2 regions of the Rossellomorea sp. DUT-2 genome follow, and region 2 is predicted to be linked to the other one. Evidence: riboswitches for the same ligand, from Rfam matches in the RefSeq annotation. Region 2 holds a riboswitch; the other holds the start of a gene.
What was found. Region 2 has a riboswitch for S-adenosylmethionine ahead of ACOSV2_RS16170 (homocysteine synthase). Riboswitches for the same ligand answer to the same signal wherever they lie in the genome.
Positions count from the first base shown of each region.

Region 1 (4,380 bases), 190 kb from region 2:
AAGGAAGTGGCCGCAGCACCGGAGTATCACCTGGCGTCAGTGCTTATAGGAGCCAATATAGACGTTCATAAAGAATTTCTAGGAAAAAGGATGATCTAGTTTTGATTGAGGTAAGTAGTACCGAAACTTTAAAAGAATTGATTGAAAAACATGCGTTCGAAGCTGTTTATCTTTATACACCGATGTGTGGTACCTGTCAGGTTGCAAGCAAGATGATTGACGTAGTGGAGAAGCTTCCACAATCCTTTCATTTTACGAAGTCCAACTTGAATTACTTGCCCCAATTTGCAGAAGAGCAATCCATCGAAAGTGTACCCTGCCTGCTTTTATTTAAGGATGGTGTCGAACAGGAAAGGATTTATGCCTTTCAATCCGTGCCATTTTTATATGAAACCCTAAACAAGACCGCGGATAGTTAGAGGGATAAGAGACCTTTAAGGAGAAGGTCTTTTTTATTTGTCTGATTTCACCTATTTCCTCATGAAATACAATTATAGAACCATTTTCTTTCTACAAACGAAGACATATTTCTCGGGAAATGTTACGAATGGCATCATATTTTGACTAGACATCATCCAAATTCTTACTGTTCGACAAATAAGATGGACCGGTTCAAAACATGTCGAGAAAGTATTGAAGGGTAAAATACCTAAAAGTGGAATTGTTATTATATAGAAGTTTCACTGGGAGGGTAATCATGCGAATATATTTAGAGGGATTAGTAGATCAGTGTCATTCAAGATATCACTTACGACTCTTATTTCCAGACAACCCATTTATTCTTCATTTTGATTGTGGAAGTGACATATACGGCATTATTATTTCGAGTAAGAGGTGCGCATTATTAGACGATTTAAGTGGTGACGCTCATTTCGTCATTGAAGGGGTTGAGGAAACACTGATTTCTCTACTTTCGGGGGAAGAACGGTTGTCTCAACTGATTGAGGACGGATCCCTGGCTATAAGGGGAGGGTATCGTCCACTCTTATTTGTGGAGTCGGTCCTTTGGCTAACGAGATCCAGAGAAAAAGAGCCGATTGAAGTTTAAACATCGAAGAGAAAAAATAATTGACACACACTATATCCGGTGATAGAATCTCTCTTGTAGCAAATTTTCAGAGTCTTTAACTATTCCAAATAATTAAATAATATACTTAACTCTTATTAAGAGAGGTGGAGGGACGTGCCCTATGAAGCCCGGCAACCGTCAATGAAAATTGAAATGGTGCCAATTCACTCAAAGCATTTGCTTTGAAAGATGAGAGAAAGGATAGTCCTATATGATTATGCCTTTCTGCTTATCGCAGGAAGGCATTTTTTATTGCTTCAGAAAAGGAGCAGGAAACATCAGATAAGTACAACTATAATTCTGATTAAACGGGTCGTTTTACTCCGAAAGAAGGTGGAATACAACATGATTACCATTTCAGATGTGAAGAAAATCTATCAATCCAAATCCGGTCCGATCTCAGCCGTTGATGGCGTCAATATCGAGATTGCCCAAGGAGAAATTTTTGGAGTGATTGGCTATAGTGGGGCAGGTAAGAGTACGCTGATCCGCATGCTTAATGGTCTTGAAGTTCCTACAGATGGAATAGTGGACGTGAACGGACAAATCGTTTCCCAAGTAAAGGGTAAAAAGCTTCGGGAAGCAAGACAGTCAATAGGGATGATATTTCAACACTTTAATCTCCTCTGGTCTCGTACTGTGTTGGAAAATATCCAGTTCCCGTTAGAAATTGCTGGAGTATCAAAGAAAGAGAGAGTACAAAGAGCCAATGAATTACTGAAGCTTGTTGGATTGGAAGGCAGAGGAGATGCCTATCCGTCTCAACTGAGCGGCGGACAGAAACAACGGGTGGGGATTGCCAGATCGCTTGCGAACAATCCCGATGTCCTTCTATGTGATGAAGCTACTTCCGCTCTAGATCCACAAACAACCGATTCCATCCTTGATCTATTGGTGGATATTAATAAACGCTTAGGGCTGACGATAGTCTTGATCACTCACGAAATGCACGTGATTCAAAAGATCTGTCATCGTGTCGCAGTCATGGAACAGGGAAAAGTCGTGGAACTCGGGGATGTATTGGAAGTGTTCAGAAATCCACAAGAGCAAGTGACAAAGCGTTTTGTAAGAGAAGTCTCGCAAGTAAAGGAAACGGATCCAACCATTGACCACCTATTGACGCAATATCCTAATGGAAAAGTGCTGAAATTCACTTTTGTAGGTGAATCAACTGAGCAGCCGCTCATCACCGCGCTGATAAGAAAGTTTGACTTAGACGTAAACATCCTGCAAGGTCAAATCTCCCAAACCCAAAAAGGTGCCTATGGAACGTTATTTGTTCACCTTGACGGGGAGGAACAAACCATTAATGATGCATTGGCGTTTGCTCAAATGCAACTGGTTCAAGTGGAGGTGTTGAGAGGATGATTGAAAACTTATTTCCAAATGTAGATTGGGAGAAGATGTGGGAAGCAACCCTCGAAACCCTGTATATGACCGGGATGTCTGTATTGATTACCTTTGTACTTGGAATGATCCTTGGGATTTTGCTCTTCCTTACTTCTAAGGAAAATCTATGGGATAACAAACTGACATATACGATTACAAGTGCAGTTGTAAATGTGTTCAGATCAATTCCATTCATTATTTTGATCGTGTTGTTAATTCCGTTCACCAAGTTTTTATTGGACACAATCCGTGGAGCGAATGCAGCTCTGCCGGCACTGATCATCGGGGCTGCTCCGTTTTACGCCCGCATGGTAGAAATTGCTTTAAGAGAAGTGAACAAAGGCGTCATCGAAGCCGCGAAAGCGATGGGGGCAAAGACCAGCACAATTATATGGAAAGTACTGATACCAGAATCCATGCCGGCTTTGATTTCAGGAATTACGGTGACAGCCATCGCCCTTGTTGGATACACGGCAATGGCCGGGGTCATCGGAGCAGGTGGACTTGGTAACTTAGCTTATTTGGATGGCTTCCAACGAAGCAGGGAAGACGTGACGATTGCCGCAACCATTATGATTTTACTCATTGTGTTTGCAATTCAGATACTGGGTGATTTCTTTACAAATAAATTAGATAAAAGATAAAAGGAGAGAAATGAAATGAAAAAATGGGTAGCAGGAGTTATAGCAGCAACTAGTATATTTGGCTTGGCAGCATGTGGGAGTGATTCGGGTTCCGGAAATGACGAAAAGGAATTGGTAGTAGGAGCTTCTAATATTCCACACGCTGAAATCCTTGAACAAGTGAAGCCTGTCTTAGAAGAAAAAGGGATCGACTTGCAAATTGAGACGTATCAAGACTATATCCTCCCTAATAAAGATTTGGACAATGGGGATATTGACGCAAACTATTTCCAAACCATTCCTTATATGGACTTGCAAATGAAGGAAAATGAATATGATTTTGTCAATGCAGGCGGAATTCATATTGAGCCGATCGGTGTTTATTCGAAAAAACACAAATCTCTCGAGGAGCTCCCTGAAGGCGCTACGATCTTAATGAGTAACTCTGTATCGGATCATGGACGTATCCTTACATTATTAGAGAAAAAAGGACTCATCACCTTAAAGGATGGGGTGGAAAATACGCAAGCCCAACTTGAAGACATCAAAGAAAACCCTAGAAACCTTCAATTTGATTATGAGTACGAAGCAGCTCTTCTCCCACAAATGTATGAAAACGAAGAAGGAGACGCGGTTGTCATCAACTCTAACTATGCCATTGATGCAGGGTTGAAACCCCTTGAAGATTCAATTGCCATTGAAGATAGTAACTCTCCTTATGTGAATGTGATTGCAGTGAACAAAGGTGATGAAAACAAAGAGGAAGTAAAAGCACTAGTGGAAGCACTGCGTTCGAAAGAAATCCAGGACTTCATCAATGAAGAATGGGATGGAGCCGTCGTTCCGGTAAGTGAATAATATCGAAACCCGATACTGATATTGATCAGAATCGGGTTTTTTCATTGTAAGGTCTTCCAAACTTTTTAACATAATCATTTCCTTATTGGTTCATACTATTTCCGATGAATCTATTTCAGAAATGGAGCTGAATGAAATGCAGATGGAACCAAGAAATACAACAGAAGCTGCCCTTCATGATTATAAAATGGGACTTGGGATCTTCACTGAAAAAATGCCTGAGCTGGCCGAGCAGTACAATGCGTTCACTGAGCACTGCTTTCGAGAAGGAGTTCTTACTAAAAAAGAAAAGCAGTTGATCGCGTTAGGAATCAGCCTATATTCCCAGGATGAATATTGCATAATCTACCACACAAAAGGATGCCTGGATCAAGGATGTTCAGAAGAAGAAATCCTTGAAGCAATCGGAGTAACCGCTGCATTCGGAGGCGGAGCGGTCAT
Region 1 is NZ_JBQPEO010000004.1:359,403-363,782, forward strand. It holds gene ACOSV2_RS17010 (toprim domain-containing protein) at 1-99, shown strand, start outside; gene ACOSV2_RS17015 (thioredoxin family protein) at 105-419, shown strand; gene ACOSV2_RS17020 (hypothetical protein) at 698-1,048, shown strand; SAM riboswitch class I at 1,159-1,265, shown strand; gene ACOSV2_RS17025 (methionine ABC transporter ATP-binding protein) at 1,415-2,437, shown strand; gene ACOSV2_RS17030 (methionine ABC transporter permease) at 2,434-3,102, shown strand; gene ACOSV2_RS17035 (MetQ/NlpA family ABC transporter substrate-binding protein) at 3,118-3,939, shown strand; gene ACOSV2_RS17040 (carboxymuconolactone decarboxylase family protein) at 4,076-4,380, shown strand, end outside.
Region 1: linked by a shared signal. The riboswitch ahead of ACOSV2_RS17025 (methionine ABC transporter ATP-binding protein) and the one ahead of ACOSV2_RS16170 (homocysteine synthase) in region 2 are both predicted to bind S-adenosylmethionine.

Region 2 (7,860 bases):
CATCATCCAACACAAAATCGTCGGTCCCATGAACGAAGAAATGATGGGTAAAATGGTCGAAGGAATGGAATAATGGAGAGGGACGGACCTCTGAATATCGATGTTTGACCTTATACGCTATGAGGTATTAAATGAATGTGATCAAAAAAGGAGGAGATGTGAACATGTTTCATTACACTAAAGAAGTCTCGATGAATGTGAAAGAAGCTGTGGAAGCGGTAGAATCCAACCTTAAAGATGAAAGCTTCGGTGTACTATGGAATCTCGATCTTGCTCAGAAGCTTCAGGATAAGGGCCTTGATTTCAATGAAGAAGTAGTCGTATTAGAGGTATGTAATCCTCATGAAGCCAAAAAAGTACTGGAAGAAAGCATGCTCGTAAGCTACTTCCTCCCATGTAAAGTCACGGTATACACAGAAGGCGGTACAACCAAGATCGGTATGGCAAAACCAAGCAAGCTGATCGAAATGGTGGATAACGATGAACTGAAAAGCCTGGCATTGGATATTGAAAATCGCTTGATCGGATGTTTAGATAACGTTCAATAAACGACCAGCACCTGTTGCAAGTGGACAGGTGTTTTTTTTATGCCTTCGGTACCTCATACTCCTCACAATCTTCTGAATATGATACACTTTTAAAAATACATAGATTCAGGAAGGATGACAGAGAGATGAAGTTCACAACGAAGGTCGTACATAGTCAGTTAAAAGGGACTGAGGAAATCCGCAGTAAGACGACTCCGATTTATCAAACATCTGCATTTTCTTTTACCTCTTTAGAAGAGTTGGAGGGTTTCTATGAGGGGAAATCCCCTTATCTCTATACAAGAACGGGAAATCCAAATACAGACGAGCTTGGTAAGATGGTAGCTGACTTGGAAGGAGCCAAGGCAGGTGTCGCAACCTCTTCTGGATTATCGGCCATCCTTGTTGGAATCCTTGCTATTGTGCAATCAGGCGATCATATCATTGCCGCTGAGGATTTATACGGCGGTACGTTCCATATGTTAAAAGAAGAGCTGAAATCATTCGGTATTTCTACTTCATTCGTTGATTTTACAAGTGTGGAAGAATTAGAGGAGGCCATTACTCCACAAACCAAACTCCTCTACAGTGAGACCGTTACAAACCCGTTTATGCGAGTGGAAGATATCCCGAAAATGGTCGAATTCGCGGAAAAACACAACCTGAAAACTATGATCGACAACACATTTGCCACACCGTTTCTGCGCCAGCCTTTCTTAGAAGGAGTGGACCTGGTCGCTCACAGTGCCACGAAGTATATCGGAGGACACAGTGATATCACAGCAGGAGTCGTCGTGGGAAAAGAAGAGCTTGTCCAAAAAGCGAGAGAAAAAGTCGTCAACATCGGATCGAACCTGAGTCCATTTGAAGCGTGGCTGACATGCCGCGGAGCAAAAACATTGGCTCTTAGAATGGGAACCCAAGCAAGAAATGCCGAAGTCCTGGCGTCGGACCTTCGAACAAATGAATATGTGAAGGAAGTCTATTACCCAACGGATTTATCCGATAAAGGAAATGGAGCCATCGTAACGATCGAGCTATCCAACACATGTGATATCAGCACATTTTTCAAATCACTTGCCTGGATTAAAATCATCCCGTCCTTAGCCGGAGTGGAAACAACGGTTTCTTATCCCTTAGGAACCTCCCACCGCGCTCTACCGAAAGATGCGCAGGAAAAACTGGGCATAAACACACATGTCGTACGCATATCGTTAGGTATTGAAGACGGGGAAGACATTGTCGCTCAATTGAACGAAGCGATTGCAGCTTCTGTTAAAAATTAAATAATGGAAAAATTCTAAAAATACACTTGACGTTGAGGTCGTTTACCCCTTATAATTCATCTCAACGCAAGAATTTTCACATTGACAACTACATGCTCTTATCCAGAGAGGTGGAGGGACTAGGCCCGATGAAACCCGGCAACCTTCATGTGCGCAGTAATGCGTCGCATGAAAAGGTGCTAATTCCTGCAGGCGATTTGCCTGAAAGATAAGAGGAGGACCCTATTAAATTAGACCCTCTTCTTAGGAAGAGGGTTTTTTGTTTTTTCCTCTTCTATCTTCTTAGTAAAACACATTTCAGACATTAGGGTGTTCTGCAAGAATGTTTGGAGATATTCAGCTGCTGATTTTTTGAAAAATTTCAGCAGCTGAAAAAAACATCTTTTTTAACAGCTGAATATGTCAACCGTAGCATTTAAACAAACCCAATCCCCAAAAACCATTTTAGGAGGAATTCTCTATGACAAAATCATTCGATTTCGACACACTACTTCTTCACGGTGGCCAGGAGCCGGATCCATCAACAGGGTCAAGAGCAGTGCCGATTTATCAAACGACATCCTATGTTTTCGATAACAGTGATCATGCTGCAAAATTATTTGCCCTTGAAGAACCGGGAAACATTTATACCCGTATCATGAACCCGACAGTAGACGTGTTGGAAAAGCGCCTTGCTCTTTTAGAAGGGGGAATTGGAGCACTCGGTGTTTCATCCGGAATGGCTGCTATCTCTCTATCAATCTTGAATATCGCAGGAGCAGGTGATGAAATTGTAGCAGCTACCAATCTTTACGGTGGAACCTATAATTTATTCTCGACCACTCTTCCGAAATACGGGATCAAGGTCCATTTTGTAGATCCGACTGACCCGGAAAATTTCCGCAAAGCGATCACTACTAAAACGAAAGCTGTATTCGCAGAGACAATCGGAAATCCGAGTCTTCACGTCCTCGATATTGAAGCGGTGGCAAAGGTGGCTCATGAAAATCATATCCCGCTGATCATCGATAACACATTTGCCACTCCATATGTATGTAAGCCGATCGAGTGGGGAGCGGATATCGTCATCCACTCTGCAACAAAATGGATCGGCGGTCACGGTACAGCAATCGGGGGAGTGGTGATAGACGGTGGGAAGTTCGATTGGAATCATGATAAGTTCCCGGGCTTCACGGAAGAGGACCGGAGCTATAATGGACTTCGCTACGCACAGGATGTGGGCCCTGCAGCCTTTATTACAAAATTAAGAGTGCAGCTGCTTCGTGATTTGGGAGCGTGCTTAAGTCCTCAAAACGCATTCCTATTGCTACAGGGATTAGAAACGCTGCATCTTCGCATCGAACGTCACACAGAGAATGCCTTGAAGATTGCGGAGCATTTAGATCAGCATAATGGTGTCGCTTGGGTATCCTATCCTGGGTTGCCGCAGCATCCGTCTCATAAACTTGCTCAAAAATATTTGAAAAACGGAGCGGGATCCATCGTCGTCTTTGGTATTAAAGGTGGTAGGGATTCAGGACGGAAAGTAGTCGATAATATCTCCCTTTGGTCTCATGTTGCCAACGTAGGAGATGCGAAATCACTGATTATCCATCCGGCATCCACGACCCATCAGCAATTAAACGACCAGGAAATCCGTGCGACAGGTGTGACCGAGGATCTGGTGAGACTTTCTGTTGGATTAGAGTCTGTGAAGGACCTGATCGAGGACTTGGATCATGCCATTGAAGTGGCGTTAGAAACATCACGGGTATAATGGGAGATATTTTGAACCAGCGGGGGTATACCGGGTGAAATCCTGATCACCCCAACCATAACACCAAAAAAGGAGGTGGAGGAATGGAGAGGCCATACACCTATGAAGTTAGCTCCATTACCATCCCATCCCTAACATTAGAGTCAGGCACCACGTTGAAAAATGTAGATCTTACGTATGAACGAACAGGAAACAAAGACGGACCGACCATCCTGGTTTGCCATGCCCTCACCGGGACCCATATCGTGAAAGGGACGAGTGAAGACCGTGGCTGGTGGGACGGACTGATTGGTCCCGGGTCGTATATTGATACTGAATATTTTAATGTGATTGCCTTTAATGTATTAGGAGGATGTGAAGGAAGTACGGGACCGGCGTCCACCAATCAACATACGGGAGAACGATACGGTCCGGACTTCCCGGGTATTACGATAAGGGACATGGTCCATGCCCAATATAAAGCACTTCAACAACTTTCAATCGACCAAATCGAAGCAGTAATTGGAGGCTCCCTGGGAGGGATGCAGGCCTTGGAATGGGGAGCCCTGTATCCTGCCTATATCAATAAAGTATTCGCCCTTGCCGTCACTCCTGCCTTAAATGATTATGGTCTCGCTTATAATCACATCGGAATCACCGCGATTGAAGAGGATCCCGGGTTTCAAAAGGGGCATTATCCACCAGGCGCTATTTTAAAAGGGTTAGAGATTGCCAGAATGGTCGGTATGGTCACGTACCGGACTCAGGAGCTGTTCGATCAGCGTTTCCAACGTGAAAAGCAAAACGAACGGTTCAATGTCGAAAGCTATCTCGATTACCAAGGAAAGAAATTAGGAAAGCGGTTTGATCCAAACAGCTATCTTACCCTGCTGAAAGCGATGAATTCACATGATATCGGAAGGGGAAGAGGAGGAATAGAAGAGGTAGCGAAGAATTATCAGTGTGAACTGATTTCAATAAGTTATGAAGGAGATTTAATTTACTCACCTCACTACCTAAAGGAATTTACACATCTTGTACCAAGGAGTGAACATTACTTTATCTCCACTTCCTTTGGTCATGACGGATTCCTGGTGGAATTTGAAAAGTGGGGAGGAATCATTGCTTCTCATCTCAATAACTATCACGTTCAAAGAGTTTTTACAGGTGCAAAATAAGAGCTCCCTTATCATAACTCGTCCCCCTCCGGCATATAGTTAGATAAGCAAAGACATCGCACCGCCTTAGCGCGTTTTTGTGTGGTGTCTTTTTCGTTGGATAAGAAAGGCTGGCGTCCTTAGTCGCGCCACTCTTATCTATACAAGACCAACAACAAGCTGGAGGGGAATATATGGAGTGGACGGGCAGAAAGCTCATCATCACAATCATCATTAGCATGCTGATCGGTGCTGGAGGAATGTATGGCGGCTTGGAATGGACGGGCAAGGGTGGGGACGAGCTTGCTCAGTTTGACGGAAAAGGCGAGCTCAATGACAAGCTGCACAAAGTAGAAGTAGCATATGACTTGATTAGTGACAAGTTCTTTCAGGATGTGGATAAAGGGCAGCTCGTGGAAGGTGCGATTCAGGGAATGCTGAAGACACTGGATGACCCTTACTCCGTTTACATGAATGCCGAAACGGCATCGCAGTTTAATGACGCTTTGGATTCTTCTTTTGAAGGAATTGGAGCAGAAGTCACAATCATGGACGGAAAGCTGATCATTGTTGCACCTTTTAAAAATTCTCCTGCGGAAGAAGCGGGACTGAAACCGAATGACCGGATTATTAAAGTAGACGGAAATAGTATCGAAGGACTTGACCTATACGAAGCTACTTTGAAAATCAGAGGGAAAAAGGGTACTGAGGTTCAATTGGAAATTACGCGGGAAGGACTGACGGAACCCATCAAAGTATCTGTGAAACGTGATAAAATACCTGTCGAGACGGTCCTCTCTGATGCGAAGGAAGTAAATGGAAAGAAAACGGGATACATCCAGATTACTACTTTCTCAGAAAATACCGCCGTTGATTTTAAAAAGCAATTAGAGGAACTTGAGAAGAAAAAGGTAGAAGGATTGGTCCTTGATGTGAGAGGGAACCCAGGAGGTCTCCTTTCGAGTGTAGAAGAAATTCTTAAAGAATTTGTAACGGAGAAAAAGCCGTATGTTCAAATTCAAGAGCGAAGTGGGGAAGTGATGAAATCTTTCTCAAACAGTAAAGCAAGAAAGGTTTACCCTGTTGTAGTGTTGATAGATGAAGGAAGTGCCTCGGCCTCTGAAATTCTCGCTGGTGCACTAAAAGAGGCTGAAGGATATCCACTCATCGGAACGAAGAGCTTTGGGAAAGGCACGGTACAACAAGCCGTTCCAATGGGAGATGGCAGCAATATCAAGTTGACCATGTTCAAGTGGCTGACGCCAAATGGAAACTGGATTCATAAAAAGGGGATCAAACCGGATATCCCTGTCAGACAGCCATCCTATTTCTACGCCCACCCGCTTCAAATTGAAAAGCCCCTTCAAGAAGGGATGAACAATGAACAGATTCAAAACGCCCAGGAAATGCTTCAAGGACTTGGATTCTCCATTGACCGCGTGGATGGATACTTCAGTAAGAAAACGGAAAAGGCAGTAAAGGATTTCCAAAGTCAGGAGAGTATCGATGTTACAGGGATCATTGATTCTGTAACGGGGGAAAGATTACAGGAAGAAATCTTTGAAGCGGTAAAGAATGAGAAGAATGACCTGCAGCTGCAGGCGGCTTTAGAGTATATTGAAAGAACAGCACAGCGTTAATAAATGGGGAGCCGGCCATCATGATGGTCGGCTCTATTTTCATTTGGGAAATTATACATAATCACTTGTATTTCCTGTTTATCCGACATCATTTCCCGGGAAAATATGCAGAATACTGTCGGAATTGAAATCGAATCGTAAAACGATCAAATAAAATTGCAATAGGTTTTAGGGGAGTCTTTTGATAAAATAGTAGATAATGCAAATTTTCTTAAAAAAGGTGGTGACAGTTCATTGGTTGAGCTTTGGTTGCTTGAGGTTGTGAAGGGATTTGGAAAGTTATTTCTTCATCCTGTATTATATTTGTCTGTGTTTTTCGCTATCATGACGGGCTATTATCGTGTCAAAAGAGAACGGAGGGACTTTAATACGAGATTGCTGGACGGTTATCATGATACGCGGGTTCTATTTTCATATGGAATTGTGGTTGGATTGCTGTTTTCTGTCGTAACAGTTGGAGCAGGGGTTGTGATTCCTTTCGTCGGAATCATGTTAATAGGGTTGGTGTCCACCCTGTTTGCATTAACGAGTCGTTTTCACCTCATGTCTGCAGCCATGACGGTAGGGTTTTCGTATTTCATCCTGGTGGCGGTGGATTATTTTCAGTGGGAAATCCCTTATGTGAATACATATGTAGATAACTTGAATTTAGGGCTGCTGAGCTCCATTGTCGTGCTTCTTGGTGTGTTGACGATGATTGAAGGAAGCCTGATTCGATTGAACGGGTGGAAGCATACCTCACCCCGTCTACTTAAAAGTGCCCGTGGACTGAAAGTAGGTGCCCATCAAGGGAAGAAGCTGTGGCTTGTGCCAATGTTTGTGCCGGTTCCTACCGGGACATTGACCCTTCCGTTTGAATGGTGGCCGGTATTTACAATGGGGACGGAAACGTATTCTCTCCTTTGTGTGCCGTTTCTCCTTGGTTTTCAGCAGCTTGTGAAAAGTACCTTGCCTGAGGTTGCGATCAAGCATACAGGTTACAGGGTTTTCTGGCTTGGTGCTTTCGTATTGACGCTTGCTGTAACGGGATTCTGGGCTCCCCTATTTTCAATTGGAGCAGCTGTTGTGGCAATGGGAGGACGGGCATGGATTGCCTATCGCTACCGAAGTGCTGAGGATTCTAAGCCATACTTCTTTAAAAGACAGTCTAAGGGAGTCATGATTCTTGGAATTCTACCTGGTTCTCCTGCAAAGAAACTGACGCTTCAAGTAGGGGAAATCGTACTGAAAGTGAATGGAGTCGAAGTAAATACAGAAAGAGCGTTTTATGAAGCCCTTCAAAAAAACGGGGCGTACTGTAAGCTTGAGGTACTTGGAACAAACGGGGAAAACCGTTTTACGCAAGGAGCCCTCTATGAAGGTGATCATCACGAGCTGGGAATCCTTTTTGCCGATGAATCTTCAGGATGGGAGCATCATCAGGTTTCGTAATGAAAAAGGATAGCCGCGGCTATCCTTTTTTAAATAGATTTATGAATGGGATGAAGCCTCTTCTGCTCGCTTCTCCGTCTTATC
Region 2 is NZ_JBQPEO010000004.1:171,216-179,075, forward strand. It holds gene ACOSV2_RS16155 (peroxiredoxin family protein) at 1-73, shown strand, start outside; gene ACOSV2_RS16160 (DUF302 domain-containing protein) at 165-548, shown strand; gene ACOSV2_RS16165 (trans-sulfuration enzyme family protein) at 674-1,813, shown strand; SAM riboswitch class I at 1,909-2,028, shown strand; gene ACOSV2_RS16170 (homocysteine synthase) at 2,274-3,569, shown strand; gene metX (homoserine O-acetyltransferase MetX) at 3,653-4,726, shown strand; gene ACOSV2_RS16180 (S41 family peptidase) at 4,900-6,345, shown strand; gene ACOSV2_RS16185 (PDZ domain-containing protein) at 6,580-7,776, shown strand; gene ACOSV2_RS16190 (dicarboxylate/amino acid:cation symporter) at 7,816-7,860, opposite strand, start outside.